One region of the Alkalibacter saccharofermentans DSM 14828 genome, then DNA from elsewhere that is predicted to be linked to it. Evidence: a T-box and tRNA genes for the amino acid it is inferred to sense, from the RefSeq annotation. Region 1 holds a T-box; the other holds one or more tRNA genes.
What was found. The T-box of region 1 lies ahead of BUB93_RS07630 (valine--tRNA ligase). A T-box ahead of a tRNA ligase gene usually reads a tRNA of that ligase, here a tRNA-Val.
Positions count from the first base shown of each region.

Region 2: it encodes a tRNA-Val, which carries the amino acid that the T-box ahead of BUB93_RS07630 (valine--tRNA ligase) is inferred to sense. The anticodon was not compared.

Region 1 covers NZ_FQTU01000010.1:23,345-36,704, reverse strand. Annotated here, with positions in the region: gene BUB93_RS07670 (aspartate-semialdehyde dehydrogenase) at 1-652, shown strand, start outside; gene dapA (4-hydroxy-tetrahydrodipicolinate synthase) at 657-1,535, shown strand; gene dapB (4-hydroxy-tetrahydrodipicolinate reductase) at 1,551-2,300, shown strand; gene dapD (2,3,4,5-tetrahydropyridine-2,6-dicarboxylate N-acetyltransferase) at 2,319-3,053, shown strand; gene BUB93_RS07650 (aspartate kinase) at 3,072-4,277, shown strand; gene BUB93_RS07645 (DUF975 family protein) at 4,318-4,995, opposite strand; gene BUB93_RS07640 (4Fe-4S double cluster binding domain-containing protein) at 5,024-5,701, opposite strand; gene BUB93_RS07635 (DUF4364 family protein) at 5,782-6,309, shown strand; gene BUB93_RS07630 (valine--tRNA ligase) at 6,370-9,018, opposite strand; T-box leader at 9,069-9,273, opposite strand; gene BUB93_RS07625 (sensor histidine kinase) at 9,347-10,756, opposite strand; gene BUB93_RS07620 (response regulator transcription factor) at 10,759-11,421, opposite strand; gene mgtE (magnesium transporter) at 11,584-12,915, shown strand; gene BUB93_RS07610 (MGDG synthase family glycosyltransferase) at 12,931-13,360, opposite strand, start outside.
Region 2 covers NZ_FQTU01000012.1:52,239-71,673, forward strand. Annotated here, with positions in the region: gene BUB93_RS08610 (phosphoribosylformylglycinamidine synthase) at 1-1,327, shown strand, start outside; gene purC (phosphoribosylaminoimidazolesuccinocarboxamide synthase) at 1,583-2,284, shown strand; gene purF (amidophosphoribosyltransferase) at 2,300-3,697, shown strand; gene purM (phosphoribosylformylglycinamidine cyclo-ligase) at 3,715-4,743, shown strand; gene purN (phosphoribosylglycinamide formyltransferase) at 4,740-5,336, shown strand; gene purH (bifunctional phosphoribosylaminoimidazolecarboxamide formyltransferase/IMP cyclohydrolase) at 5,350-6,882, shown strand; gene purD (phosphoribosylamine--glycine ligase) at 6,896-8,143, shown strand; gene BUB93_RS08645 (FtsB family cell division protein) at 8,244-8,546, shown strand; gene BUB93_RS08650 (S1 RNA-binding domain-containing protein) at 8,572-8,988, shown strand; gene BUB93_RS08655 (Ppx/GppA phosphatase family protein) at 9,061-9,987, shown strand; tRNA gene BUB93_RS08660 (tRNA-Leu) at 10,033-10,121, shown strand; tRNA gene BUB93_RS08665 (tRNA-Met) at 10,127-10,202, shown strand; tRNA gene BUB93_RS08670 (tRNA-Met) at 10,211-10,287, shown strand; tRNA gene BUB93_RS08675 (tRNA-Glu) at 10,302-10,376, shown strand; tRNA gene BUB93_RS08680 (tRNA-Val) at 10,464-10,539, shown strand; gene tilS (tRNA lysidine(34) synthetase TilS) at 10,682-12,082, shown strand; gene hpt (hypoxanthine phosphoribosyltransferase) at 12,075-12,611, shown strand; gene ftsH (ATP-dependent zinc metalloprotease FtsH) at 12,685-14,487, shown strand; gene BUB93_RS08700 (HAD hydrolase-like protein) at 14,564-15,208, shown strand; gene BUB93_RS08705 (thioesterase family protein) at 15,234-15,629, shown strand; gene BUB93_RS08710 (ECF transporter S component) at 15,677-16,258, shown strand; gene BUB93_RS08715 (type III pantothenate kinase) at 16,293-17,072, shown strand; gene dusB (tRNA dihydrouridine synthase DusB) at 17,069-18,025, shown strand; gene greA (transcription elongation factor GreA) at 18,179-18,655, shown strand; gene lysS (lysine--tRNA ligase) at 18,743-19,435, shown strand, end outside.

The DNA of each region.
Region 1 (13,360 bases):
GAAATGGCACAAAAACATTATTGCCAACCCTAACTGCTCAACCATTCAAGCAGTAGTGGCATTAAAGCCCCTTCATGAAAATTACAAAATCAAAAGAATTGTATATTCCACATACCAAGCGGTTTCAGGATCAGGCATTAAAGGTTACGAAGATCTTGAGAAGGGCGTAAAGGGTGGAACAAACGAGTTTTATCCTCATCAAATCGCCTTCAACTGCCTTCCTCACATCGATGTGTTCCTAGACAACGGGTACACCAAGGAAGAAATGAAGATGATTGAAGAAACACAGAAAATACTTGGTGACGACTCACTTAAAATCACGGCTACAGCGGTAAGGGTTCCGGTATTTTATGGACACAGCGAAAGCGTCAACCTTGAATTCGAGACACCTTTTGAATTGAAAGAAATACGCAGCTTGCTTTCAAACTCACCGGGCATAGTGGTAGAAGACGACGTCGCCAACAACATTTATCCACTGGCAAGAAACGCAGAAGGCAAAAATGAAGTTTTTGTCGGCCGAATCAGACGCGACGAAAGCGTGGAAAACGGCTTGAATCTCTGGATAGTAGCAGACAACATCAGAAAAGGTGCAGCTGCCAACGCTGTTCAAATTGCAGAATTGCTAATTAAAAATAATTTATTAAGCAGGTGATGATATGAGTGTATTTAAAGGATCAGGAGTAGCAATCGTAACACCATTTAAAGACAACAAAATAGATTATCCGAGGCTAGAGCAACTGATTGAATGGCACATCAAAGAAGGCACCGATGCAATCATTATTTGTGGGACTACAGGTGAGACGCCTTGCCTCTCTGACGAGGAGCAGCAAGATGAGATCAAGTTTGCAGTAGACGTAGTTAAAGGCAGGATACCAGTCATTGCAGGCACCGGAAGCAACAGCACCTTCCACGCTGTTGAGATGTCAAAATATGCAGACCAAGTGGGAGCCGACGCAGTACTTGTTATGAACCCCTACTACAACAAGGGTACTCAAAAGGGTATCGTCAAGCATTTCGAAGCAGTTGCAAGCAGCGTATCATGCCCTGTCATAGTCTACAATGTTCCCAGCCGAACGGGCCTTAACATTAGCGTTGACACCATGGTTGAATTGTCAAAGATAAAAAACATAACCGCTGTTAAAGAAGCTAGCGGAGACATATTGCAAGTAGCTGAAATAGCTAGATTGTGCGGGGAAGATTTTGCCATTTATTCGGGAAATGACAATCAGGTGGTGCCTATCCTATCTCTCGGCGGCATCGGAGTCATCAGCGTCAGTGCAAATATAATTCCTAAAGACATGCATGACATGGTTGCAAAATACCTCTCCGGAGACGTAAAAGGCAGCCTTAGTCTTCAACTTAAGATGAATGGCCTAAATGATGCATTGTTCATTGAAGCAAATCCCATACCTATAAAAGCTGCTTTAAAGCTAATGGGAATGGACACGGGAGAAGTTAGAATGCCTTTGACAGAAATGGAAGAGGATCATTTGAAGATTCTTGAATCAGAGATGAAAGCTTACGGAATACTTTAATTTGGAGGAAACAAAATGAAAATTTTACTCAGTGGATGCAACGGTGGAATGGGAAAAACCATATCATCTCTCGTAGCTGAGAGGGATGACATGGAAATAGTTGCCGGGTTTGACTCGTCACAATCGCCTGACAGCCCCTTTACCGTTTATACCGAACTGGAAGATGTACAAGAAAAGATTGATGCGATCATCGACTTTTCACACTTCAGCGCATTCGACAAAATAGTCGATTTTGCAGAAGACAAAAAAATACCATTGGTAATGGCTACTACCGGATTGAGTCAAACTGATGAAGATCGATTAAAAGAACTATCGAAGTCAATACCGGTATTTAGGACAGCAAACATGTCCATAGGAGTCAATGTCCTTCTCGGGCTTGTATCACAAGCTGAAAAGATGTTGCAAGGCTTTGATATTGAAATAATCGAAAAACACCACAACAAAAAAGTTGATGCTCCAAGCGGTACGGCACTGATGCTCGCAAATGCGATAAACGAAAGCGCAGCAGAAAAATTCACTTTTACTTACGGCCGTGAAGGCACCTCTGCCAAACGCCAGGACAAAGAGCTTGGAATACACGCCGTAAGAGGTGGTACTATCGCAGGCGAACACACCGTTTTGTACGCAGGTGACGATGAAAATATCGAAATCAAGCACACTGCGACTTCAAAAAAGGTGTTTGCTAAAGGAGCGGTGGAGGCTGCTAGATACATCGCCGTTCAAAAAAACGGACTTTACGATATGAAAAAAATGCTAGGTTTATAATTGAGAGGAGAAGTTAATATGACTACAAACGAAGAATTAAAAAAACAATTTGATCTTACCAACCCTTATGAGATTGCAAAATACATAAAGGCGGTACAAAAACAAACACCTGTAAAAGCCTATATCAACGGTGACTTCACAGAAGCAGACCTTGAAGGCATGGAATACTACGGTCTTCCTAGTTCCTTTACATTATTTGGAGAAAGCGATATAGTCTTGCCGTTTATCGATAAAAACAAAGAGAAAATCAAATCCTGCAGAGTCGAAAATGACAGAAGAAACTCAGCAGTTCCCATGCTTGACATGACTGCTGTGGATGCTAGAATCGAACCAGGCGTCTTTATCAGAGAAGGTGCACATATAGGGAAAAGCTGCGTTCTGATGATGGGTGCGGTTATAAACATAGGTGCAAACATAGGAGACGGAACCATGATCGACATGAATGCCGTAGTAGGCGCTAGAGGCCAGCTAGGCAAAAACGTACATCTTGGAGCAGGCGCTGTGGTAGCAGGCGTATTAGAACCCCCAAGCAAGACTCCTGTTATTATCGAGGACGATGTAGTCATAGGAGCAAACGCAGTTATATTGGAAGGCGTAAAAGTCGGAAAAGGTTCCGTGGTAGCTGCCGGAGCAATCGTTACAAAAGATGTTCCTTCAGGCACCGTGGTAGCAGGATCTCCTGCAAAAGTCATTAAGGATATTGATGATAAAACTAAAAGCAAGACAGAGTTGCTTGATGATCTTAGAGGATAACATTATAAAGGAGCTAAAATGAATATCGTAGTGCAAAAATACGGCGGAACTTCCGTCGGAAATATAGATAGAATTCAAAATGTAGCAAAGCGAATCATAAAAAAGAAGGAAGAAAATCACAAAATAGTGGTGGTCGTTTCAGCTATGGGCGACAATACCGACAAGCTTTTGGAAATGGCCTATCAGATTTCAGAAAATCCGCCAAAGCGGGAAATCGACATGCTTATTTCCACAGGAGAACAGGTATCCATTGCCTTATTGTCAATGGCTCTAAACAGCATGGGACATCAAGCTATATCATTGACAGGATCACAGGTAGGAATAAAGACCACAGGACATCATACAAAATCCAGGATTGCAGACATTGACGACAGCACGATAAAAAAACACCTAAAGGAAGATAAAATAGTCATAGTTGCTGGATTTCAAGGCGCCAACGAAGAGTCAGACATAACAACCTTAGGTCGTGGTGGCTCGGATACATCTGCTGTCGCCATAGCCAGCAAGCTACAGTGTCCTTGCGAGATATACACCGACGTAGACGGAATATATTCACTGGATCCTAGAGTTTACCCTAATGCAAAAAAACTAGACGTCATAAGCTACGAAGAGATGTTGGAAATGGCAAGTTTGGGCGCAGGCATAATGCATACAAGAGCGATCGAGCTAGGTCAAAAGTACCATATCCCAATTATAGTTGCATCCAGCATGGGGGAAAAACCAGGTACAGTTATCAAGGAGAGTGAGAAGAATATGGAAAGCGCGGTTATAACGGGCTTGGCAATTGACAATAACGACGTGATGATTACACTGAATCATGTTCCCTACAGTATAAGAACTACTGCAGATATCTTTGATTCACTGGCTAAAAAGGATATCAATATAGACATGATAAGTCAGACTTCCCCACAGGATAATTCGGTAAGCATATCATTTACTACGCCAAAAAGTGAATTGAGCGATACCAGGGACATCTTGGCTTTCCTGGCTAAGAAATACCCACAGATTTCTTATGGTATAAATGAAGACATATCTAAATTATCAGTTGTGGGAATTGGGATGCGAAGCCATAGTGGAGTTGCAGCTCAAATATTTGTGCTTCTTGCCAAAGCAGGCATTGAAGTTCAAATGGTTACAACCTCAGAAATCAAAATCAGTTATGCGATTGATTCTGCCGATCAACAAAAAGCAGTCAACCTTATTGCTGATGCATTTGAACTTTAAAAAACTGCCTGGAGCATCTGCTCCAGGCAGTTTTCATTTTCTATTGAACATCTCCGGCGTACTTTCTAATTAGGTCAGTATCTGTTCCGTTTATTAAATCCTGATAAAAAACAGCAATTGTGTTGTTGAAATAAGGCATGACGTAAACGTAACCCAGCCCCAATGTCACTGCTGAAAAAACAAACCATCCCACAAAGCTCATAAGCAAGTTAAAATACCTTCCCTTGTGACCTTTCATAATGTCCTTGCTCATAGACAGAGCATCCATTGCAGATAGGCTTTTATAATCCGCCAACAGATAATATGCCATGGAATAATTGATAGCTGCTATAATTCCCGGAATTATGAAAAGCAAGCTCCAAAGCACTATGAATATAGTTTGCATAAGGCCACAGAGAAACGTCGTTCCAAACCTCTTGAACCCGGTAAAAACATGGACTATTTCCCCCTCATTGCCTCTTGCTGCATTCAGAAAAAACAAAGCTACTCCATAGGATATTGGCCCTGTAAATATTATCGATTGAATCCCAGCAAGACTGGTAAGGTTTCGAGCCTGTGTTCCAAAAATTTCGTGCATGACTTGAAAATAACCATCTATGAATGATATCGAGCTTAATATAAAAAAACTGATGATCAAAACAGCTACAGAATTAAGCCAATTTTTCCTCATTCTCAATATTCCCATATTTTTCATTTGATCAGTTGAATTAAATTCCATAAAATCATCTCCCGTTAATATTTATGTGTCATTTGTTGCTTGTATGGTTTTTGGGACAAATGCTCATACAAATGCCGCATACGACTCCCCTTCCTATGTCTTTGTAAGCTTCCTTCATGTAATCGCTGCATGCCCTTGCGTCATATAGCTCGTTTCTTTCCATTCCAGCTTTCCACTCTTTTCCTTCTATAGCCATTGCCGGGCAGCTTTCAACGCATATCCTGCACGATCCACACCCACCTGATCTGACCGGAGATGCCGAAGGTAGCTTCATATTGGTAAAAATCGTCCCCAATCTCACAGAGGGACCAAGCTTGTCGTCTATGAACATGCCGCTTTTCCCTACCCATCCCAGGCCGGACAAAGTGGCCGCCGTTCTGTGTTGAAAAACTCCACTGATTTCATTTTTCTCGCTTACAGTTTGTGATGCTGGTATGGGCACAGCTTTAAACCCCATTTTTTGTAGATATAGCACTATTTTGAGTGAGACCTCGTTTATATGGTAGTTGACGCTTCTGTAATGGGCAAAGTAAGTCTTCGAAGGACCGCTTTTTATGTCATCAACTATAGGCTCCGACAATTTAATCGAAAATGATATCCCATATTCAAGCTCTTTCCAATTATTTGGCACTACGCTTTTTGCACCAAAGAAACCCAGTCTAGATACTCCCAAAGATTCTATATAGCTTATCAGATTATCAGTCATTTTATTGCTCCTTATCGTATTTTGCACTTATATGAGTCACCCTTTTCTGTTATAATATAAACAGAAAGTAGGTGTACCAATTGTATTTTGACTCAGAAAACATACTTGAGAATAAACTAATTATATTATATGCACTGGACCAATTCAAGGTTCCGGTAAACAAGGAACAAATTAGCCAAATCGTATTGGAAAACGTTCAAATCAGTTACTTTGATATACAGTTTTTAATCAATAGCCTATTAGATGATGAATTTCTATACAAGATGAATGACAGCGATATAGACTATTTTTCTATTTCTGAAAAAGGTAGGGAAACCCTGTCTCTATTTTCTGACAGGATACCTTTATTCATAAAGGAGATATTAGACATATTCATCCGCCAAAACAAGGATAAAGTTTTAAGGCAGGTAAAAAATCTGGCCACTTATAAGCTTACCGGAGACGGCGAGTTTGATGTCAGCCTTAGATTAATGGAAAATGATGTTTCTCTGATATCCATATCCCTTAATGTCCCCAGCAAAACCCAGGCCAAGTATATATGTTCAAATTGGGAGTCTAAGGGACAAAATATTTATACCGATATAATCGACTCCTTGATAAAGGAGTAAAAAAAACAGCCTAAGCTGTTTTTTTATTGCCTCCCTTTTACCTTTGGATATCATCGAATCTTAGTTTTCATATTTTTTGATCATTTCCAAAACATTGTCATACATCTTTTGATACTTTTCCTGTTTTGCCTTTTCTTCTTCTACAACCTTTTCTGGAGCTTTTTTTATAAAGCCTTCATTTGAAAGTTTTTTGACAACTCTGTCTATTTCTTTAGCCAGATTATCTTTTTCCTTATTCAGTCTTTCAAGCTCCTTTTCCTTGTCTACAAGTTCATCCAAAGGAATCATGATTTCGGCGCCATCGATCAATGCCGCAGTGGCATTTTCCAATCCATGATCTTTCCCCACTGCTTTTACGCTAGATCCGTTGGCAAGATTTTTTATATAGGATTCATTTTTTATGATTATCTCTTCTATCTTGCTGTCAAATGGAACTACAAATATGCTGACCTTCTTTGAGGGAGGAACATTAAGCTCTGCCTTTATGTTTCTTACAGCTCTTATTGCATCCATAACAAACCCTATCTCGCTTTCTTCTGCGTTATAACAGTGGTCTTCCTTCCATTCAGGCCATCTAGACAACATTACTGTTTCTTCCTCATCCTGTATAGCCAAAAACAGTTTTTCCGTTATAAATGGCATAAATGGGTGCAGCAGTTTCAATGAGGTTTTTAGCACATGCTTCAATGTAGCCTGAGCAGCTTTTTTAGAATCGTCATCACCGTACAACCTGCTTTTTACGAGTTCGATATACCAGTCACAATACTCGTTCCATAAAAAATCATATAATTTTTGAGCTGCTATTCCCAGTTCGTATTTTTCCATATTTTCATTTACTTCTCTTGTTATTTGATTCAGTCTGCTCAAAATCCACTTGTCCATGGACAACAAATCATCTTTTACGTCAGCTATTTCTAAAATGACGTCATTTTCTGTATTCATTATGACAAATTTCGAAGCATTCCAGATTTTATTGGCAAAGTTTCTGTTAGCTATAACCTTCTCATCGTGCCATCTTATATCGTTGCCTGCCGCATTTCCTGTCACTATAGTAAATCTAAGCGGGTCCGCTCCGTATTTTTCAATAACTTCCAAGGGATCTACTCCATTGCCAAGAGATTTGCTCATCTTTCTCCCTTGCGCATCCCTGATCAATCCGTGAATATACACATCACTGAAAGGAGTCTCCCCCATCTGTTCGATTCCTGAAAAGATCATTCTTGCTACCCAAAAGAAAATAATGTCGAATCCTGTGACAAGAAGATTATTTGGATAGAATTTATTAAGGTCTTCAGTGTTTTCCGGCCATCCTAAAGTTGAAAATGGCCAAAGTGCAGAGCTAAACCATGTATCAAGCACATCTTCATCCTGCCTAACATTTCCCGACCCGCATTTGCCACAAGAAGTAACTTCATCTTTGGAAACCATGACCTCGTTGCAATCGTCACAATAATATGCGGGAATCCTATGTCCCCACCACAGCTGCCTGGATATGCACCAATCTTTTATGTTTTCCATCCAGTTGAAGTAAATCTTGCTGAATCTTTCAGGCACGAATTTCGTTTTTCCATCCCTTACCACATCTATTGCAGGCTTAGCAAGTGGCTCCATGCTTACAAACCATTGCCTTGATATAATAGGCTCAACTACAGTGTCGCATCTGTAACAGGCTCCCACATTATGCACATGCTCTTGGATTTTCTCGATAAGCCCTAAAGCCTTAAGATCTTCTAAGACTTTCTTTCTCGCTTCGTATCTTTCAAGACCCTTGTAATCTCCTGCATGCTCATTCATGATTCCAGAGTCGTCAAGGACTCTAATCTGGTCCAGGTTGTGTCTTAAGCCGACCTCAAAGTCATTTGGATCATGAGCAGGAGTCATTTTAACTGCACCTGTCCCAAACTCCATATCAACGTAATCGTCAGCGATTATTGGGATTTTCCTGTTCATAAGAGGCAGTATTACATTTTTGCCTATCAAGTCCTTGTATCTTTCATCGTTGGGATTCACGGCCACTCCGCTATCTCCCAACATGGTCTCCGGTCTCGTCGTTGCTACGACCAAATATTTGTCGCCACTTTCTAGAGGATATCTCAAGTGATAAAGGTTTCCGCTTTTTTCACTGTACTCCACCTCGGCGTCGGAAAGTGCAGTCTTGCAGTCAGGACACCAATTTATTATTCTGTTTCCCCTATAGACAAGCCCCTTGCCATATAGCCGTACAAAAGTTTCCACAACCGCCTCGCTGCAGCCCTCATCCATGGTAAACCTCTCCCGGTCCCAATCGCATGAAGCGCCCAGCTTTTTGAACTGATCCACTATTCTTTTTTTATAAACCACGGCCCAGTCCCAGGCTCTGTTTAAAAACTCCTCTCTGCCAAGCTCTTCCTTTGTTTTTCCTTCATCTTCTTTAATTTTTTCAACTACCTTGACTTCTGTAGCTATACTCGCATGGTCTGTTCCCGGAAGCCACAAAGCGCTGAACCCCTGCATTCTTTTCCATCTGATAATGATATCCTGTAGAGTTCCATCAAAGGCGTGTCCCAGATGAAGCTGTCCTGTTATATTAGGAGGAGGCATCACTATTGTGTAGGGCTTGCCGTCATTGTTCGCTTCCGGTTTGAAATAGCCCCGTCTTTCCCAGTTTTCATAAATTTCATCTTCGAATTCGATAGGATCATAAGATTTAGATAATTGCTTTTTGTTCATTTTTTCCTCCTGTTTACATATTATTTCAAAAAAAAATCCCCTGCTAATCAGCAAGGGACGATATCTACCGCGGTTCCACCCTAATTGGTTTATAACCCAACTCCAATTTTAACGCATTTGCGTCCTTGCTTACTATATGTTCAGCAAGGCGGTTCAGAAGCTACCTTCTAAAAGCCTTTGACGGAAAATCTCACAGCCTTGGATTCTCCTCTCTGTAGCCCGGTCTTTTATACTCCTCTTCATCGTTACCTTTTAATATTAAGTTGAAAACACATATACATTTTACATGAAAATCTTCTTCTTGTAAATCATCAATTATACGTTAGATTCATTTGCTTTCATGTAAATCAAAACTAAAGCATACACCATCGTTTCTGTTCTCAGCTTTGTACTTTCCATCGTGAAGGCTTATTATGTTCTTGGCTATTGAAAGTCCCAAACCGACACCTTTTTTACCTTTCCTCTTGTCTCCCTTGAAAAAGCTCTCCCAGATGTAATCCAGTTCATTTTCGTTTATCTTTTCCCCTTCATTGAATACCCCGGTTGTTATGATTCCTCCATTGTGCTCAACCGATAAAATTACTCTGCCGCCCTGCCTGACGTGATTGAATGCGTTGTTTAACAGATTGTTCAAAACCTGTTCCAATCTGAATTCATCTCCATCAATATGATACTCACAGCCTTCATCTGCAACCAGCCTGAATTCTACGTTTGAATCCCTCTTCTGGTTTGAGTATTTTTCATGAACCTGCCTGACAAGATCGGAATAATTGAATTTTCTTTTTACCAGTTTATAGCTTCCAGATTCAAGCTGAGACAAATCCAAAAGATCTTGAGTCATCTTGCTGATCTTATCAGCCTCTAAGGATATTACCCTCAACGCATTATCCCTGTCCTTTTCGTTTGCATACACCTTGTCTTCGATTGCTTCAATATAACCCTCTATTACAGTAAGCGGCGTCTGTATTTCATGGGAAACCCTTGCGACAAATTCCCTTCTCATCTTGTCTAGGTTTTTTTCTTTTTCAAGCTCTTCCGTTAACTGCCTGATGGTATCTTCAAGTTTTACCATCAATTCGTTTAATGTTTGCCCCAACTGTCCTGTTTCATCTTGGGACCTTACGCTGTATTTAGCTTTAAAATCAAGCTTTTTCATCCTCTGGGCCACTTTATTAAGTTCTACCAACGGTTTTGATATACCCTTAGACAACGGATATATAACGGCAATAGACAGTATCAAAACCGGCAAGATGAGATACATCATAAAACTCTTCAACGCCTCAATCGCCCTTTGAAAAGACTCATATCCAGTCCTAATCACTAAATAGTTGCCATCACTTAATTCTTGATTGAAGATAAGCCAGTCTTGCTCCACAGACGAGTCATTTGCATTCATCCTGTAAAACCTACCCTGCCCCATCATCATATTCATCATGTGCCTCATATTCCCTGACCCTCCAGACACGCTTCCAGAGTACAGAACAGTTCCTCTATCTGTGACTATTTCAACAGTCATCCCCAAGCTTAATGAGTAAGTCTTTAGGATATCCTCGATATCGGCATTGTTTTCATCATATAATTCCTGAATTTCCTCTGCTGTTTCTCTCAAGGAATTTTCCTGAGTCATATAATAAAAATCATCAAGAAAGAACTCCACCATAAACACGATGAATCCGGAAATAATAAGGATCAGTATAGCCATGTAAATGAATATTCTGTTAAAAATGCTTTTTTTCATCGTCACACCTCAAATTTATAGCCTAAACCTCTCACTGTCTTGATATAACCTTCAGCTGCTCCCAGTTTTTTTCTTAGCCTTTTTATTGCTGTATCCACAACCCTGTCATCACCTTCAAAATCTATTCCCCAGAGCCCGTCAAGGAGCTTGCCCCTACTAATGGGTATATTTATGTTTTTTGCCAGGTATGCTAAAAGCTCATATTCTTTACGGGAAAGCTCGATTAACTCTCCACTGACTCTAGCTTCCATTTTAATCAGATCTATAGTCAGTTCTCCGTATGTCTGGAGATAATCTTCCTGGTTTCCTGATCTTTTAAGTATGGCTTTGGTCCTCATTACCAGTTCTTTCATGCTAAAGGGCTTTACTAGATAATCATCTGCGCCTGTTTCAAAACCCTTTATCTTATCTTCAAGTTCTCTTTTTGCGGTAAGAAAAACAACCGGAACCTTGCTGTCCTTCCTTATGTAATCCAGCACTTCATATCCGTCAAGGCCGGGCATCATAATATCCATAATTATTATATCCGCCAAGGAGTCCCTCCACTTTTCTACAGCTTCAAGACCATTTTGAGCAGTAACCACCATAAAGCCTTCTTTTACCAGATAGGCTTCTATCAGATTCCTTAGGTTTTCCTCATCTTCGACCACAAATATTTTTTTCATAAAATCACCCTATAGTTGACTTTTGATTATATTATAACCTATTCTTGTGTCGTTATCGTGTCTTTTTAGTTGATATCTTAATATATAATAATTATAATAGATACGTTGACTTCAGTGTCACTTATTACTATATGGGTATAGACATTACAGGAGGTGTTTATAATGAAGAAGCTGTTGGAACTTCTTAAAGAGAAAAAATTCAAGGATTTAAGAATTCATATTTCTACCCTTCATGCTCCCGATATTGCAGAAGCAATGGCAGAAGTCAGCCAAAAGGAAAGCCTCCTGATTTTTAGACTTCTTCCAAAGGATCTGGCTGTGGAGGTTTTTTCACATATGGAGCCCTCATATCAAGTTGAATTTTCTCAGCTCATTAATGAGGATGAACTTAAGGAGCTTGTCAACGAGCTGAATTTTGATGACAAGATAGACTATTTGGAGGAGATTCCTGCGAATCTCGTAAAAAAAATATTGCAAAACACTCCCGAAAATGAACGAAGGCTCATAAATCAATTCCTCAACTACCCTGAATATTCCGCCGGAAGCATAATGACCATAGAATTTGTGGACTTGAAAAAGCGCATGACCGTCAGAGAAGCTATCAATCGAATCAGAAAAATTGGCGTTGACAAAGAAACCATATACACCTGTTACGTTACAGACAACGAAAGAAAGTTAGAGGGTATAATATCCCTTAAAGAGCTGATACTATCCTCAGAAGACTCAAAGGTGGAAGCTATAATGAATAAAGAATTCATAAGCGTCGAAACCCACGACAATCAAGAGGATGTTGCGGATAAGTTCTTAAAATATGATCTTTTGGCAATGCCGGTAGTTGATTCTGAGAACAGACTTGTAGGCATCATAACAGTTGATGATATAATGGATGTAATGGAAGAAGAAACCACAAAGGATTTTCATATGATGGCTGGTATGCAGATTTCCGAGGAAAGCTATCTCGAATCCACTGTTGCAGGTTTATTTAAGAAGCGTTTTCCTTGGTTGGCAGTATTGATGATTTCGGCAACATTTACAAGCGCTATAATGGAACACTACCAAGCTTTAATTGCCAGCATGGCAATATTAAGCGCAAATATCCCCATGCTTATGGGCACCAGCGGAAATGCAGGGGCTCAAGCCTCAACTTTGATGGTCCGTTCCATAGCTGTCGGCGACGTAGAATTCAGAGATCTTTTCAGCATTATATGGAAAGAGTTGAGAGTAAGCTTTCTAATCGGCCTGAGCCTGGCATTTTTGAACTTCATCAGGATGTACATAATTGGCAATTATACATTTTTGCTTTCGTTTGTAGTCAGCCTTACGCTGATTGCCACAATTACGTTGGCAAAGCTTATAGGAAGCGCCCTACCTATGTTTGCGAAAAGAATCGGACTGGATCCTGCCATTATGGCTAATCCCATGATCAGCACCATATTGGACGCTTTAGTGCTGATCACCTACTTTACAATAACCTCGTTGTTTTTTCATTTTTAAAAACACCCGTTTTGCCTATGAAGGCATCACGAGTGTTTTATTTTTATACTTGCCCTCAATATTTTTTGCAATAAGTTCGCTTCCGAGAGCAATTATTCTGTCAATTGATTGTTCCTTGGCCATTTCAGACATATTCTGAGCCATACTGTCGAGAATGTCTTTGTTGTGGACCAGGTAGTCTACGACATTTGTCAAATCTTTTATTTTGTCAACTTTGATAGCCATTCCCGTTTCAACTAGAAAGTCGGTATTTTCCTCTTCCTGCCCAGGAATATAATATGGAATAATCATAGGTATATTCTTGATTATGGATTCTGTAGTCGTCAAGCCGCCGGGCTTTGTTATTATAACATCGCCCCTGTCCATGAGCTCAGGTATGTTTTCTACAAAACCATATACCTCTACGATTTTATTTAAATGCTCATCTTCCATAATTTTGTCGATT
Region 2 (19,435 bases), on a different contig from region 1:
AATCACTCCGGAATTTAAAAACATAGGTTCCAAAGTGTACCTCTTAGAGGTGGCAAGGGATGATAAACAAGTGCCTGATTTCGTGGAGCTTAAAAAACTTTATAAAAAAATCAAAAATCTGATAGACGGCAAAGTGATAGCAGCTGCAAAAGCTCTGGGAAAAGGCGGAATGGCAGAAGCCATAGGAAAGATGGCCTTTGGAAACAATATAGGATTTGAGCTTGCTGGCGACATTGCCGAAGAGAAGATCTTTGAGCTAAATATCGGGGCGATGCTCATAGAGGTTCCTAAGGAATCGGTGCCTCGCTTTGAAACAACCATGGAAGACAGCAAAGCGATTTGTGCTGGATTTACAGTTGACAGCGGCAAGGTTGTATTGAAAGGTTCATCGGTAAAGATTGAGGAGCTGCTTGAAGTTTGGAAAAAGCCCTTGTCCAATATTTTCCCCGAAACGGAGGAAAAAGAGCTTGAGATAAAGGCTGTTGCCTGGGACAAAGGTCCTGTAGCTAAGGCAGGGACAAAGATTGCAAAACCAAGAGTTCTTATTCCCGTATTCCCGGGAACCAACTGTGAATACGACACTGCGAGGGTTTTTGAAAAAGCGGGAGCTCAGGTTGATACATTTGTGTTCAGGAACTTGACGGCCGCTGATATAGACAAATCCCTTGATGAGTTGATCAAAAGGATTGATAATTCCCAGATACTTATGTTCCCAGGGGGGTTCAGTGCAGGAGACGAACCAGACGGGTCTGGAAAGTTCATAGCGACAATTTTCAGAAACGGTTACGTAAAAGACAGCGTCATGAACCTGCTAAATAACAGAGATGGCCTGATTCTAGGTATTTGCAACGGATTCCAGGCACTGATAAAACTGGGGCTCTTGCCTCATGGTGAAATCAGGGAGATTTCTCCAGAGGACCCGACGCTTACATTCAACCACATAGGACGTCACGTTTCTAAAATTGCAGCAACCAAGATAACTTCAAACCTTTCGCCCTGGTTCAGCCAGGTAGAAGTGGGTCAAATGCATATGGTGCCCATATCCCATGGAGAGGGAAGATTTGCGGCTAGCAGGGAAGTATTGCAGCAACTGGAAAAAAACGGTCAGATTGCGACTCAGTACGTGGATTTGAAGGGTGATATAGCTAGTGACGGCTTGTCCAATCCAAACGGATCAGAGTGGGCTGTGGAAGGAATAACAAGCCCTGACGGAAGGGTGCTGGGGAAGATGGGGCATTCGGAACGTATTGGAGAGGGTCTCTATAAGAATATACCGGGAGAAAAAGATCAAAAGATTTTTGAATCCGGCGTTAAATATTTCGGGTAATCACGAACATTATCTTGAGTATTGCTTTAATAGTACGGAAAAACCTTGATTTATTACTGTCTGTTTGCTATTATTAAGGTGAAGTACAGCGGTTAGGGTGTTTGATTTCATTGAGGTGGAGATATGCCGAAAAGGATTTTTGTAAAAATAAATCATCATATGATAATAAAACAGTCGGCGATAGACTAAATAAAACACGATAAGTCTCTTGTAAAAAAGAGGCTTATCGTCGTTTAATCTAAGGAGGAAGTTTTTATGGAAAAGCTGGAGATGCTCTATGAAGGAAAAGCTAAAAAAGTATACAAAACTGACAATAAAGATTTGTATGTTGTCGAGTACAAAGACGATGCCACTGCTTTTGACGGTGCGAAAAAAGGAAAGATAAGCGGCAAGGGAGTCGTAAACAACAAAATAAGCAGCGTCATATTTACCCTCATCGAAAAAAAAGGAGTCCCTACACATTTCGTAAAATATTTGTCTGAGACGGAGCAATTGGTCAAGGCTGTAGAAATCGTGCCCCTGGAAGTCATAATAAGAAACGTGGCTGCCGGTTCCATAAGCAAGAGGCTTGGAATTGAAGAGGGAACGAAGTTAAGCGAGACGGTTCTAGAATTTTGCTATAAGAACGACGATTTTCACGATCCCATCATAAATGAGTATCATGCCAGGGTGATGGGCCTTGCATCTACCGAGGAGCTTGAAAAGATAAAGGAATATACTTTCAAAATCAACGAAATCTTGGTTGAGTTCTTCAAGGAGAAAGGGCTAAACCTTATAGATTTCAAGGTAGAGTTCGGAAGACATAACGGAGAGATAATCCTGGCGGATGAAATTTCACCTGACACTTGCAGACTATGGGATATGGAAACAAACGAAAAGATGGATAAAGATAGGTTCAGAAGAGACTTGGGCAAGGTGGAAGAGACCTACCGTGAAGTCCTGAGCAGGATTGAATAAAACCAGGAGGAAAAGATGATCGATCTATTTGATAAAGATAAATTGGAAGAGGAATGCGGCGTTTACGGTATATATAACAGGGAAAAAGAAATCGAAAGCGCACAGTTTGTTTATTATGGATTATACGCCCTTCAACACAGGGGGCAGGAAAGCGCGGGCATAGCCACTAACAAAGATGGCAAGATACAACAGCACAAGGGAATGGGCCTGGTAAGCGAAATATTCAGAGGCAACAGCATCAATGAGCTTGAAGGAAACATCGGAATCGGGCACGTCAGATACTCTACTACAGGGGAGAGCCACATTGAAAATGCTCAACCTCTTGTCGTAAACTATAAAAACAGCCAGATCGCCCTTGCTCATAACGGGAACTTGGTAAATGCAAGAGCATTGAGAGAAATGCTTGAAGACAATGGCGTCGTCTTTCAGACCACTATCGATTCGGAGGTTATAGTCAATCTCATTGCTAGAGGACTGAAAAACGGAATTGTGGAATCTATAAAGAGAATGGTGGAAATCATAAAAGGAGCCTATGCTCTTGTGATCACTACTGAGGATAAGCTTATAGGTATTAGAGATCCCCATGGTTTAAGGCCATTATGTCTTGGAAAGACTAAAACCGGAGGATATGTACTCGCATCTGAAAGTTGCGCTCTTGACTCTATTGGGGCAAAGCTGATTAGAGATATAGATCCCGGAGAGATTGTAATTATCGATCAAAATGGAGTGAAAAGCTATAGCCAAAACAACTGGGTCAAAAAGAGGCTTTGCATTTTTGAGCTTATCTACTTTGCTCGTCCGGATTCTGTAATAGACGGAATAAGCGTTTATCTGTCTAGGCATAATGCAGGCAAGATTCTTGCAGCCGAGAGTATGGTGAATGCAGATGTAGTAATAGGCGTGCCAGATTCGGGCATACCTGCAGCGATAGGATTTGCGGAAGCTTCGGGGATTCCCTTTGGAATCGGCCTTATAAAAAACAAGTATACGGGAAGAACCTTCATCCAGCCTAGCCAAGAGCTTAGGGAAGAGGGAGTGCGTCTTAAGCTTAATGCCCTTAAAGAGAATGTTCAAGGGAAGCGCGTCGTGATAGTCGATGATTCAATAGTAAGGGGAACTACATCCAAACACTTAGTTGAACTTTTAAGAGAGGCTGGAGCTACTGAGGTTCACTTTAGGGTAAGCAGCCCGCCTGTAGCCCATACTTGTCACTTCGGCATCGACACCCCGTACAGAAAGCATCTTGTGGGTGCCATGAAGACTGTAGAGGAAATCAGAGACATGATAGGAGCGGACACTTTGGCGTTCATATCTGTTGAAGGGCTGGTTGAGAGCGTCGGAGGAGGAACTACTTACTGCAGAGCTTGCTTCGACGGCGATTACCCTATGGAAGTGCCTGTAATGGAAGAATAAGACTAGGAGGATTTCTCATGAAGGAATTTACATACAAGGATTCGGGAGTTGACATAGAGGCCGGCTACGAATCTGTTGACCGAATTAAAAAACATGTTGCGAGAACAAAAACCCAAGGGGTGATATCCGGTCTTGGAGGATTTGGGGGAATGTTCGAACTTCCTAAAGGCTACAAAAACCCTGTGCTGATATCAGGAACCGATGGAGTGGGAACAAAACTCTTGATAGCCCAAAAGATGAAAAAACACGATACCATAGGCATCGATTGTGTCGCCATGTGCGTCAACGACATAGCCTGTCAAGGTGCAATGCCGCTGTATTTTCTGGACTACATAGCATGCGGCAAGAACAACCCCGAAGTGATTGAGGAAATCGTTAAAGGCGTGTGCGATGGTTGCGTTGAAGGGGAAATGGCACTTATAGGCGGCGAGACTGCAGAAATGCCGGATATGTATCACGAAGATGAGTATGATTTGGCGGGCTTTGCAGTGGGAGTCGCAGAAAAATCGAAAATAATTGACGGAAGCACCATCGAAGAAGAGGACGTAATAATCGGAGTTCCTTCCAGCGGGGTTCATTCCAATGGATTTTCCCTTGTGAGAAAGCTTCTGTTGGACCACAAGAAATACAATTTACAGGATGAGATAAAAGAACTTGAAGACAAGCTCGGAAACGTGCTCTTGACGCCCACTAAAATTTATGTAAAATCGATAAAAGCCGCATTGGAAGCCGGAGAGATAAAAGGAATAGCCCATATAACGGGTGGAGGCTTTTACGAAAACGTGCCAAGAGCTCTGCCGGAAGGGTTGAAAGCCGTCATAAATAAGGATTCGATCAGTAAGCTGCCTATATTCGAGTTTATACAAAGAGAAGGCAATATCTCTGACAAGGAAATGTATTCCACATTCAATATGGGAATTGGGCTGATGCTTGTTGTATCGGAAAGGGAAAAAGACAACGTATTGGGTGCATTGGCCGAAATCGGAGAAAAAGCTGTGGTCATCGGTCGCGTTGAAAAAGGCGAAGGGGTTGAGTTGTGCAGATGAAACGCATAGCGGTGTTGGTTTCAGGTGGAGGAAGCAATCTTCAAAGCCTGATCGATAAGGTGCATAATACCTACGGGGAAATAGCCCTCGTGATTTCAAACAAGAAAAGTGCATTCGGACTCGTGAGAGCCCAAAAAGCTGGGATAGAATCTGTTTATATTTCCGGCAAGGATCCTGACTATGATAAAATGGTCATGGATTTGCTTGAAGCAAAGTCTATAGATTTGGTTGTTCTGGCAGGGTATTTGAAGATTGTACCTCAAGAAATGGTTAAGAAATTCAGAAATAGAATCATGAACGTTCACCCTTCCCTGATACCTTCGTTTTGTGGGGATGGATGCTATGGCCTCAAGGTGCACGAAAAGGCTATAGAGTACGGCGTTAAGGTCTCAGGAGCTACTGTGCATTTCGTAGACGAAGGCACGGACACGGGACCTGTTGTAATGCAAAAATGCGTAAGCGTAGATGGGGACGATCCGAAATCTCTACAGATGAAGGTCTTGGAGGTGGAGCATGAAATTCTGCCGGCAGCGGTTAAGGAATATTGCCTGGGAAATATTCGAGTTGAAGGAAGAAAAGTGCGTATAAAATAACGAGGAGGTTTTTATGAGAGCGTTAATCAGTGTATCGGATAAAAGCGGAGTGTTGGAATTTGCAAAAACCCTGGAGGATCTGGGCGTGGAAATCATATCCACAGGCGGCACGGCAAGACTTCTAGAGGAAAACAAAATTAAAGTTACAGGCATAAGCGACGTGACTGGATTTCCTGAATGTTTGGACGGCAGGGTAAAGACTCTTCATCCCGGCATACATGGAGGAATTCTTGCCATGAGAGACAATCCCGCCCACATGGAAAAGCTTCAGGAGCTAAATATACAACCAATAGACATCGTAGCGGTGAATCTTTATCCTTTCAAGGAGACGATATCTAAAGAAGGTGTGAGTCTGGAAGAGGCCGTAGAGAACATCGATATTGGAGGCCCGACCATGATAAGAGCCGCTGCTAAAAATTACAAGGACGTAGCGGTCATAACAGACCCTGTGGATTACAAGACGGTAATAGATCAGCTTAAGGATAAGGGATCGGTAGATGTAGATGTCAAATACGACCTTGCGCTAAAAGTTTTCCAGCATACGGCAAATTACGATGCTATGATTAGCGCTTACCTTAAAGAGCAAGCCGGCAAGGAAACAATGGATGAGACTTTGACTGTAACCTTTGAAAAAGTACAGGATTTAAGATACGGTGAAAACCCTCATCAAAAAGCGGCTTTCTATAAAGAAGTCGGAAAACAAAGCGGAACATTGGTGGATGCTGTTCAGCTTCACGGCAAGGAGCTTTCGTATAACAATATCAATGACACAAACGGAGCTTTAGAGGCATTGAAGGAATTTTACGGTACCCCTACGGTGGTGGCGGTTAAGCACGCGAACCCTTGCGGAGTTGGAAGTGCCGATAGCATTTATGAGGCTTTTATCAAGGCTTACGAAGGAGACCCTGTATCTATTTTTGGAGGCATAGTGGTAGCAAACGGAGAAATTGACAAGAAAACGGCGGAAAAAATAAACGAACTCTTCATTGAGGTGCTGGTTGCTCCTTCTTATAGCGAAGAAGCTCTTGAGGTGCTCACCAGGAAGAAGAACATAAGGATACTCAAATTAGAGGGCATAGAGAAGAGATATCAAGGCTATGAGCTCAAAAAAGTCATGGGCGGAATCCTGCTGCAGGATACTGACAGCGTGCTCTTGGGAGAGGACTTAAAAGTTGTCACTAAAAGACAGCCAACAAAAGAGGAAATGGAAGATTTGATCTTTGCCTGGAAAGTGGTGAAAAATACTAAATCCAATGGAATCAGTTTGGCTAAGGATAAAATGCTCATAGCAAATGGCCCGGGACAGGTAAGCAGGATTTGGGCCTTGCAAAATGCAATTAGACAAGGTGGAGAAAGTTTGATTGGGTCGGTGTTGGCCTCAGATGCGTTTTTTCCCTTTGAAGATTCTGTGGAAGCTGCGAACAAAGCAGGGGTTACGGCCATCATTCAGCCTGGTGGGTCAATCAGGGATGAAGATTCCATTAAGCTTTGCGACAAGTACGGTATTGCCATGGTTTTTACCGGCATGAGACATTTTAAACACTAAAGGAGCAATAAAAATGAAGGTATTGGTAGTAGGTTCAGGAGGAAGGGAACATGCTTTGGTCTGGAAGATAGTCCAAAGTCCAAAAGTAAAAAAAGTTTACTGCGCTCCCGGCAATGCAGGCACGGCGAGCCAAGCGGAGAATGTTGATATCAAAGTGGACGATATTACCGCTTTAGCGGATTTTGCTCAAAAAGAAAATATAGATTTAACTGTTGTTGGTCCGGAGCTTCCTCTTGTGCTCGGCATTTCTGATGAATTCAATAAAAGAGGGCTTGCGGTTTTTGGACCGGACAAGGTTTGTTCTCAATTTGAGGGCAGCAAGGCATTCACGAAAAAGTTTTTAATGAAGTACGACGTACCCACTGCGGCATATGGAGAGTATGACGACATCCAAAATGCGGTGTCAGATATTGACAAGTACGGTTATCCGGTAGTGATAAAAGCGGACGGTCTTGCTGCGGGCAAGGGTGTAATAATAGCGGAAACTAAGGATGTCGCTTTGGAAGCTCTAGAAGACATGATGGAGAAACAGGTCTTTGGAGACTCAGGAAAAGTTGTGGTGCTTGAAGAGTTCTTGGAAGGCATCGAGGCATCAGTTTTGTGTTTTGTGGACGGCAAAAAGATAATACCAATGGAAAGCGCACAAGACTACAAGAGGATTTTTGACGGGGACAAAGGGCTGAATACCGGTGGAATGGGGACGTATTCACCAAACAGGCTATTTGACCATGGATTGGAAGAAACTATGAAAAAAGAGATACTTGAACCTATCATGAAAGGGCTGCTTTCTGAAGGAATGGACTTCAGAGGGGTTTTGTTCATCGGCCTTATGATAAAGAACGGAAAGCCGAAAGTACTCGAATTCAACGTAAGATTCGGAGATCCTGAGACTGAGTCTGTTTTGTTGAGGCTGGAATCCGACATAGTAGAGATATTCGAAAAAGTCGTAAGGGGCAACCTTTCTCCTAATGACTTGAAGTGGAAAAGCGACAAGGCTGTTTGCGTAGTTCTTGCTTCAGGAGGATATCCAGGGGACTACGAGGTAGGCAAGGAAATAAAAGGAATCGATGAGGTAGATGGAGCCATCGTCTTTCACTGCGGCACAAAGACTGTAGATGGGAAAGTCGTCACCGACGGGGGGCGTGTACTTGCGGTTTCTGCCACTGGTGAAGACCTAAAAAAAGCAGCAGAAAAAGCATACGGTGAAATCAATAAAATAAGCTTTGAAGGCATGCAGTACAGGAAAGATATCAGTAAGTAGGAATATATTGTGAAAAATAACCTTTATTGACCTCTGGCACCTTGTAATTTCTATGGTTTTATGGAATAATGTAATTAATATTCTTTAAGGGAGAAAGCCAGTGAAAAAGAAGAGGAGAAAAAAACCCAACAGAGCCACTTGGTTGATTGTCTTATTGGTATGCGGGTATTTTCTTTATAATTTTGTATCCACCGAAATCCAGTTGATCCAACTGAGAAGTCAAAGGGATTATCTTCAGGAACAAATTTCAATAGAAAAAGATAAATCCGATCAACTCACCCAGGAGCTAGAGCAGATTCACTCCGATGAGTATATCGAGACATTGGCGAGGCGGTACTTCGGGCTCGTTTATCCCCGTGAGAAAATAATTATCGAAGTTGAACCTGATAGTAATAAAAACTAACAAATAAACAAGGAGGATTTTTTTGATGCCATTTGAGGTTGATCAAATTGTTGAAGGTGTTGTAAAAAGCATCACGAAATTTGGAGCATTTATTGATTTAGGGGGTAAGGTAGGACTCGTACACATATCCGAAGTAGCTGACGGTTATGTTAAAGAAGTTTCTGATCACTTGAATGTAAATGACACAGTAAAAGTAAAGGTTATTTCTGTAACTGAAGGTAAGGTAGGACTTTCCATCAGGCAAGCGCAGCCTAAAAAGGAAGAAGCACCAAGACCGCGACCCTATCCTAAGTCTTCTGGGTTTAAAAAAAGTGTACCTGTAAGCAGTGCGCCGGTAACGATTGAAGACAAGATAAACCAGTTTTTAAAAGACAGCGATGAAAGACAACAGGCTCTTAAAAAAAGTGCAAAAAAGGGTAAGAACAGGTGTTTTAACAGATAGCAATCATAAAATTTCGCATCCCGGAGGGGTGCTTTTTTTTAAATAATTTTTTTAAAAAGGGAGTTTTGAGCATTGAAAATAGCAGCTGTTGACATAGGAACCAATTCCATGAGGCTAATGGTGGCTGAAACGGAAGGTGAAAGGATCATAGAAAAGGAAAAGCACATTTTTTTTACTAGAATGGGGGAAGGTTTGGACAAGTCCAAAATCATTTCAAGAGAGGTCATGGAAAGAAACTTGAAAGGCTTGGAGGAGGTAAAGGCAATATGCGACCAAAATGGCGTGGAGGCCATTGTTGCCTATGGCACCAGCGCATTGAGAGATGCAGTTAACAAATCTGATTTTATCGCTGAGGCTTTTGACAGGACGGGAATCAAAGTGGAGACGATTTCTGGTGAAGACGAAGCATTGTACGGATATCTGGGAGTGGTCAGCTCTCTGGAGTCTCGAGATTTCCTTATAATTGATGTAGGAGGAGGAAGCACTGAGTTTATACAAATAAAAGAAGGAGAAAGAAAATGTTTGAAAAGCCTGGATATAGGAGCTGTTCGATTAAGCGAAAAGTTTCCATTAGGTGATCCCCCAGATATTGGCATGATAGTCCTACTTGAAGAACATCTAGATAATATTTTCGATAAAAAGTTTGAGGATGGGGTATCAGATAAGCTTTTAGTAGGTATTGGCGGAACGGCTACCACTCTTTCAGCAATAAAGCTAGGCCTTGAATCTTACGATCCGGACAAGATAGATGGAAGCAGGCTTTCCTATAATGAAATTGAAAAGATTTACCGCAGGCTTTCCCAAATGACTTTAAAGGAAAGGCTTGGTGTAAAGGGCCTTGAACCTAAGCGTGCAGATATTATTCTATCGGGGGCCGCTATAATTAAAAGGTTTATGGAACGTTATGAAATCAGTGAAATAGTAATCAGTGACAGCGACAATCTGGAAGGTTCAGTTTATCATAAAATAAAAAGAAATAAAATTAAGAAAAAGTATTGACTTAGCATTTTTTATATACTATAATGGTGCTTGTCTCTTAAGAGAGCCGGAGTGGCGGAACTGGCAGACGCACAGGACTTAAAATCCTGCGATCCCAAAAGATCGTATCGGTTCGATTCCGATCTCCGGCACCAAACGACGCGGGGTGGAGCAGCTGGCAGCTCGTCGGGCTCATAACCCGGAGGTCACAGGTTCGAATCCTGTCCCCGCAACCATTTAACATGGCGGCGTAGCTCAGTTGGCTAGAGCATACGGTTCATACCCGTAGTGTCAGCGGTTCAAATCCGTTCGCCGCTACCATATTTAATTAACCAGGCCCCTTGGTCAAGCGGTTAAGACACCGCCCTTTCACGGCGGTAACAGGGGTTCGAGTCCCCTAGGGGTCACCATTAAATTTAATAAACGGTTATTTGCGCAGACATAGGTCGTTCATTTAACTGGAGAAGTCGAAGGCTTTTGTCTTTGGCTTACACTTTGGTCGCATAGCTCAGCTGGGAGAGCACCTGCCTTACAAGCAGGGGGTCATAGGTTCGAGCCCTATTGCGACCACCATTTTTTTAAGTTCATGAGAATGGGCTTTTTTTTATGCTGATTATTATTTGGGTTTAAGAATCGGAGTCGCTGTTTTTACCTGTTGAATCCGAAAGAGAAAAAATGTAGAATACAATTATAAAAGTATAAAGTCGGTGGGTCAATGGAAAGAATGATTTTGAATTACATACGGCAAAATGAAATGATTTGCAGGGGAGATACTGTTGTTGCAGGCATTTCTGGGGGGGCGGATTCCATGGCCCTTTTACATATTCTAAAAGAATTTAGCAAAAGCAACTACATAAAAATAATCGCCGCCCACATAAACCACAATTTAAGGGGCGGAGAATCAGACTTGGACGAAATGCTCGTCAGGGATTACTGCGATAATAACGGAATACAGCTTAAGGTGTTAAGCGCAGACATCAAGGGGTTTTGTGCATTTAAAGGACTATCTCTCGAAGAGGGGGGTAGAATAGTGCGCTATAACTTCTTCAACTTAATCAAAAGGAGAAACGGTTCCGTAAAAGTAGCTACTGGACATCACAAGGACGATCAGGTGGAAACTGTTTTGATGAGGATAATAAGAGGTACGGGCATTAACGGACTCAAGGGGATAGACCCGGTAAGAGAGGATGGGGTAATACGACCTTTGCTGTTGGCACGTAAAAGTGATATTTTGAATTATTGCCACGAAAAGTCAATCCCATACCGTCATGATGCTTCCAATATGGAAACGGATTATCACCGAAACAGCATAAGGCATGAATTGATGCCGCTTTTAAAAAAGTATAACCCTATAATTGATGAGAGCATTGCGAACCTGTCGAAAATTGCAAGGGAGTACGAAGAGCATATAACTGCAGAGGTTGATGAGATTTGGCATAAGTATAAAGACAAGGCAAGCATAAGCTACAATGAATTATCAAGAGAAGCACCGCTGATGCAAAAAAAAGTTCTGTTAAGAAAATATAAAGAAATTTGCGATAACATTAAATTTCAACACGCACATCTTGAAAAGGCTGTGGAAAAGATTGGAGACAAAGAAGATACTACTTGGACAGTGTCATTGCCGAATGATTTTCTTTTGCGCAGATCCTACGACAAGATAACTGTAGAATCAAAAAAAACAAACCGGGCAACGCCCTATTTTGAATATAAGATTTATCCCGGAAAAAGCTACGTCCTTTCCAAGATAAAAATCGTGGTAGAAACGGCACTGAAAAAAAACGATAAAAAACAAAAAAAACCTGAAAAACAAGGGGAATTTCTCTTCGATTATGATAAAATTATTGCGATTGGAGAACATATCGTTTTAAGGCAGAGAAAGCCTGGAGACAGGATAAGACCTCTAGGGCATAAAAATAAAAGAAAAATTAAAGAGATATTAATTGATAATAAGATACCGTCCGATAATAGGGACAGCATACTTGTGTTTGAAGTCGGCAACGAGATTATCTGGCTGGCAGGCATAGCGGCAAGCGAGGAATTCAAAGTCACCGAAGATACTAAAAAAATAATGCGCTTAGCGTTTTATAAAATCCAGGAGGAAATAAATGCTTAACGATATTAAAGATGTGTTGATTGATGAAAAAACCCTGAAGAAAAGGGTCAGCGAACTTGGGAAGGAGCTGGCAGAGGAATACAAAGGCAAAAATCCTTTGGTAATCTGCGTGCTGAAAGGGTCTGTTTTATTTATGTCTGATCTGGTTCAAAGCATGGACATACCTCTGGAAATAGATTTTATGGCCATATCCAGCTACGGAACCGGAACCCGAAGCTCAGGTGAAGTGAGAATATTGAAGGATTTAGATAAAAGCGTCGAAGGCAGGGATTTGTTGATAATAGAAGATATCGTCGACAGTGGTCTGACGCTATCTTATCTGATCAAGATATTCAAAGATAGAAACACAAACTCTATTAAGGTATGCAGTCTATTGGACAAACCAGAGAGAAGAATCTCGGAGGTCGAAATAGATTTTGTGGGCTTTGCCGTGCCGGATGAATTCGTCGTGGGCTATGGACTTGATTTTGCCGAGAAGTACAGAAACCTCCCATTTATAGGGGTTTTAAAGGAAGAAGTATACGTCTAGGTTTCGTTGTAATTCTATAGAATGTATGTTAGAATAATGTATCACAATTTTATAAGCGAAGGGGAGTGAGAGCTTGAACAAATATTTGCGGATGATCAGCTTTTATATGATAGTTCTTCTTATCATAATACTGGCTGTAACAACTATAAACACAGGTCAAAGCGACGTTGATATCATATCATACGATGAATTGGTAACAGGCATAACCAATAACTCAGTTGAAGAGATAAACGTGAATATAGACCGATACAAAGTCGAAGGTACAATGAATGACGGAACTGAATTCATAAGTATAGTCATACCAAGTTCCTTTACCGAATTTATAAACGGCCACATACAAGGTGGTGGAGAAATCAACATATCCTATCTGGAACCAGAGCAGACTCCGTGGTGGGTTACCATACTTCCCACACTGTTTTTAGTGGTCCTGATGGTAGTGTTTTTCTTGATGTTTACTCAGCAGTCCGGTGGAGGCGGGGGCAAAGTGATGTCCTTTGGAAAAAGCAAGGCCAGACTGCATACGCCTTCTAAGAAGGGCGTTACTTTTAAGAATGTGGCAGGAGCGGATGAGGAAAAGGAAGAGCTTGAAGAAATAGTAGATTTTCTTAAGTCTCCTGTCAGATATCTAGAGCTTGGAGCCAGAATACCTAAAGGTGTTCTCCTAGTGGGTCCTCCGGGAACTGGTAAGACCCTTTTGGCAAGAGCAGTTGCCGGTGAATCGGGAGTTCCTTTTTTCAGCATTAGTGGATCTGATTTTGTGGAAATGTTCGTAGGCGTAGGAGCTTCAAGGGTTAGAGATCTGTTCGAAACTGCCAAGAAAAACTCGCCTTGTATAATTTTCATTGATGAAATCGACGCGGTAGGTCGGCAAAGAGGAGCGGGCCTAGGCGGAGGACACGATGAGAGGGAGCAAACACTTAATCAATTGCTGGTGGAGATGGATGGCTTCGGAGACAACGAAGGCATAATAATGATAGCAGCGACGAATAGGCCAGATATTTTGGACCCAGCGCTATTAAGACCGGGACGTTTTGACAGACAAGTAGTCGTAGGCAGACCTGACGTTAAAGGACGAGAAGAGATACTTAAGGTACACATTAAGGATAAGCCTTTGGAAGATGAGATTGAGCTTAGAACAATAGCAAAGAGCACCCCGGGATTTACAGGAGCCGATCTTGAAAACATTATGAACGAGTCAGCTTTGCTCGCTGCAAGAAAGCGAAAGAAGAAAATCGGAATGCAAGAGCTGGAAGAAGCAATCAAAAGGGTTATAGCCGGCCCGGAGAAGAAGAGCAGGCTTATCACTGAGCACGACAGAAAGATTACTGCAGTCCATGAAGCTGGACATGCAATAGTAATGAGGGTTCTTCCTAATTGTGATGAGGTTCATGAAATTTCGATTATACCGAGAGGGATGGCTGCGGGCTATACCCTGGCTTTACCTGAAAATGATAACAGCCATATATCTAAAGCAAAGTTGGCTGATGAAATTGCAGGTCTTTTGGGAGGACGTGCGGCAGAAAAAATCGTGCTTGACGATATCTGCACCGGTGCTACAAATGATATAGAGAGAGCAACAGAAATGGCAAGAAAGATGGTCACAGAGTTTGGCATGAGCGATTATCTAGGGCCAATGACTTTTGGGAGCAAACATGACGAGGTGTTTATCGGCAAAGATCTTGCGAGAAGCAGAAACTACAGCGAAGAGGTAGCGGCTGCTATTGACAAGGAGATAAGAACGATAATAGACAACGCCTATAAGAAAGCGCTAAAAATCCTAGAGGACAACAGAGACAAGCTGGAAAAAGTAAGCGAAGTCCTTCTGGAAAAAGAGACTATGAACAGCCTGGAGTTCAATGAGCTTTTCAGCGAGTAAATAAAACAACCATCCCGAAAGGGATGGTTTGTCTTGTATCTATGCATTGAGAAAATTAAAAGCGGAGGGCAAAAAAATGAAATACAAGGGGATAGTGTTCGATCTTGACGGAACCATAATTGATTCGGAAACAGGCATTGCAAAGGCTTTTCAAAAGGCGCTGGCCACAAAAGGGATGACAGACTCATTAGAAAATATCAAGAGCTTGATCGGCCCGCCTCTGAGCAGGACGATAATAACCAAGTACGGCTTCTCAGAAAAAGAAGGAGCCGAAGCGATGAAAGAACACAAAAAATACTATATTAGCAAAGGCTTGTTTGAAAGCAGTATCTACGAAGGGGTAAAAGAGCTTCTAGAGACATTGATGGATAAAAACATAGTAATGATGATTGCAACCAACAAGCCGGAAACATATGCGGTGACCCAGATGGAACATTACGGCTTAAGCAAGTATTTTCACAGCATCGTGGGAAATGATATTCCACAGAAGAGAGGAACCAAAAAAGACTTCATCATGGAAGCAATCGAAAGTGCCGGGATTAGAGCAGAGGATGCAGTGATGGTTGGTGACCGAAACATTGACCTTGAAGCTGCAAAGGAAATCGGCATGGATACGATAGGGGTGCTTTATGGATATGGATCAAAAGAAGAAATAGAAGGATGCATGCCCACGCACCTTATAGATGCACCTTTGGAAATTTTAGGCATTGTGTTGGGATAATACCCTGAAACGGAGGAATGATGATATGAAAATCGAAAGCATGATTGGGGAAGAATTAAGCGTGGAAATAGTGGTGACTGAAGATGATACTGCCAAATCTTTCGGAAGTGGGAGCATAGATGTTTACGCCACTCCGAAAATGGTAGGCTTGATGGAAAACGCCGCCTTGTCATTGGCTCAACGGGGTTTGGACGAAGGGTTCAGCACGGTCGGAACAAAAGTTGAAGTTAAGCATCTGGCAGCCACTCCTGTTGGAATGAAAGTTACAGGAAAAGCTAAATTGGTGGAAGTGGACAGACGAAGGCTATTGTTTGAGGTTGAAGCTTTCGATGAAGCTGAAAAAATAGGTGAAGGAATTCACGAGAGGTTTATTGTAGATGTAGAAAAGTTTTTAGGAAAAACAAAAAACAAAGGCAACTAAACTGAAATGTCTTGTATCCAAACGGAACGAGAACAGGAGGAATTTAAATGAATAGAAGGAAATTTTCTACTACTGGCAGATTGACCTTTATGGCGGTTATGCTCGCTATGACGATAGTGTTTGTAATGGCCACTGTGATACCTAACTTTGCGGTGAGCATGGCAGTGGCAATGTTTTTGCCCACGATACTGACGGGCTTGGTTTTAGGAGCCAAATCAGGCATGGTAATGGGTGCTTTGGCAGGGGCTCTAACTCTTTTCAGAGCGCTATTTATGCCTCTATCCCCCTTTGACTATTTTTTCATACATCCCATGGTGTCGATTTTCCCTAGGATGTTCATTGGGGTTGCGGCTTCTGGAGCCTTTTATCTGCTTAATGAAAAACTCAGCCTGCCGGATATTTTGTCTGCATCGATATCCGGAGCATTGGGTATGCTTACCAATACTATTTTGGTTGTGACTATGCTTTATGTAGTGCATGGACAAAATATGGTTGAAGCAATGGGAGGTATGGGCCTGATAACTGCCCTTGGCGTATTGTTTGCATCCAATGGCATAATAGAAATGATCAGCGCGGCAATAGTTGTGCCTATATTGTATAAGATATTTTTGCAATACAATAACAGATAGAATTAAATAAATAACTAGTAAAGAAGTGATTAACATGCTGATGACAGTGGATGTTGGCAATACAAACATTGAAATAGGTTTATTTGACAAGGACGAATTCGTGGGAACCTGGAGGATGATAACAAATACAAGGAAGACCTCGGATGAGTATGGGGTTTTTATTATCACCTTGCTCAATACAAAGCAAATTGACGTAAAGAAGATAAAAGACGTAATTATATCTTCTGTTGTTCCAAACATAATGTATTCTCTTGTGAATGGAATTAAAAAATACTTGAATATCAAGCCAATGATTATTGAACCGGGCATTAAAACTGGGATAAGCATACAGACTGAAAACCCAAAAGAAGTAGGGGCGGACAGAATATGCGATGTGGTCGGGGCGTATTTTATTTACGGAGGGCCGGCAATCGTAATTGACTTTGGTACCGCCACCACCTTTGATTATGTCAATGAGAAGGGGGTTTTCTGTGCGGCTGTAACTTCTCCGGGAATCCAGATATCTGCTGATGCCTTGTGGAGCAGGGCTGCCCAGCTCCCCAACATAGAAATAGAAAAACCCAAGAGCATTCTCGCCAGAAACACCATAACCAGCATGCAAGCGGGTTTGGTGTATGGCTATATCGGACAGGTTGAGTATATTGTAAAAAAAATAAAGGAAGAAACGGGAAGACATGACGCTAAGGTAATAGCTACCGGAGGATATGCCAAGATAATATACCCGGAGACAGATGCTATAGACATCTTCGATCCAACATTGTCTCTTAAGGGAATAAAAATGATATACGATAGGAACAAGCAGGTGAAAGTTTGAAAATAGGTAAAATGGAATTTAAGGATAAGCTGTTTTTGGCTCCTATGGCAGGTGTTACGAATCTGCCCTTTAGACTGATGTGCGTGGAAGAAGGATGCCGGCTTACATATACTGAGATGGTAAGCGCCAAAGCATTGTATTATAACGATAAAAAAACTTTGGAGCTTCTTGAGACTACAGGCAAGGATAGGCCTTGCGGGGTGCAGATTTTCGGATCTGATCCTCATATTATCTACGACGTTATCAAAACGAAGGTTAATGGAATGGATTTCGAATTGATCGACATAAATGCAGGTTGTCCAGCACCAAAGATAGTGAAAAATGGAGAAGGGTCTGCTCTGATGAAAAATCCGGAACTGATAAGAGAAATTTTGGAAAGAGCAGTTGAGGCGAGCGATAAGCCCATAACTTTAAAAATCAGGGCCGGATGGAGTGCAGACCAGATAAATGCAGTAGAAATCGCCAAGATTGCCCAGGAAGCTGGAGCAGCGGCGGTAACTGTTCACGGAAGGACCAGGGAACAGTTCTACTCAGGCAAAGCTGATTGGGAGATAATCAAAAAGGTTAAGGATTCAGTTTCCATTCCTGTTATTGGAAATGGAGATGTTGACAGCAGACGGTCTGCTCAGAGGATGATTGAGTCAACAGGATGTGATGGCGTCATGATTGGAAGAGCGGCGCTAGGCAACCCATGGGTATTCAACTCAAGTCAGAATGAAAAAGTTACTGATGAACAGAAGATAGATAAATGCAGGTCATATTTTATAGAACTACTGAAAAGCAAGCCTGAGAAAGTGGCATTAGGTGAAATAAGAAAACATGCTTCCTGGTTTACCAAAGGCGTGCGAGGATCAGGAGACTTTAGGAATAAAATAAACAAGTCGATTTGCGTAGAAGAAGTGTTCGAATTGATAGAAGAGTATGAAAATATGACAGTTCAAAAGAATTTGTAAAAAAAGTTTGTTTTTTTTATAAAAATAACTATAATAATAGTTATATATTCAGATACATGAAATAAAACCGCAACCATGATGACTTAGATCGGGGTATTTGCTTTGCGGTATATAATAAGACAAAACTATTTAGTGTGAAAAGGGGAATCATATATGGCTCAGAAAGAATTGATCTTAACTTATGAAGGATTAAAAAAACTTGAAAATGAACTCGAAAAGCTTAAAACCGTCAGAAGGCGAGAGGTGGCTGAAAGAATTAAAACAGCTAGAGAGTTTGGCGACTTAAGCGAGAATGCGGAGTATGATGAGGCGAAAAACGAACAGGCGTTTATCGAAGGAAGAATTGCCGAGCTCGAGCACAAGCTTAAAAACGCAAAGGTTATTGACGAAGACGATATCGGCACTGATATTGTTAGCATAGGATCCACCGTGAAAGTAAAAGACGACGGATTGGACGAAGTGTTCACTTACCACATAGTAAGTTCAGCTGAAGCTGACCCCATGGATGATAAGATATCAAACGAATCTCCCGTCGGTGCAGCCTTGATAAGCAAAAAAGTAGGGGACAAGATTATAATAGATGTTCCGGACGGGAATGTCATTATGGAGATAATTGAAATAAGCAAGTAGTATTGAGGAGGAAAGTCATTGACGTTGGAAAACGGAGAAAATTTAAGCGAACTTCTGCAGATCAGAAGAGAAAAACTTGCAAAGTTAATGGAAGAAGGAAATGATCCGTTCAAGCAGACAAAATACAGCGTTACACATTACGCAAAAGCCTTGGAAGAGCAATTTGAAGAGATGGAAGGGAAAAAAGTCTCCTTGGCCGGAAGGATCATGTCAAAAAGAGGACAGGGAAAGGTCGGGTTTTACGATCTGCAGGACTCAACAGGCAGAACACAGCTTTTTTTAAAAAAGGATTTGCTTGGTGAGGAATTATACGAAGAAATAAAGACTTTGGACATTGGAGATATCCTTGGGATAAAAGGCGAGGTATTTAAGACAAAGATGGGACAGGTTTCTGTTAGAGTCGAGGAGCTAGTGCTTTTGAGCAAGTCGCTGCAGATACTTCCTGAAAAATTCCATGGTTTAAAAGATCCTGACTTGAGATACAGGCAAAGATATGTAGATATCATTATGAATCCAGCAGTTAAAGACGTTTTTATAACCAGGTCAAAGATAATGAATGCTATCAGAGATTTTTTAAACGGCAGAGGATTTTTAGAGGTTGAAACTCCAGTGCTGTCAAATTTGGCTGGTGGAGCCAATGCCAGGCCATTTGCTACCCACCACAATGCCTTAGATATACCAATGTTTTTGCGAATAGCCTTGGAGCTGCCTCTAAAGAGACTGATCGTAGGCGGATTTGACAAGGTTTATGAGCTTAGCAGGGTTTTTAGAAATGAAGGA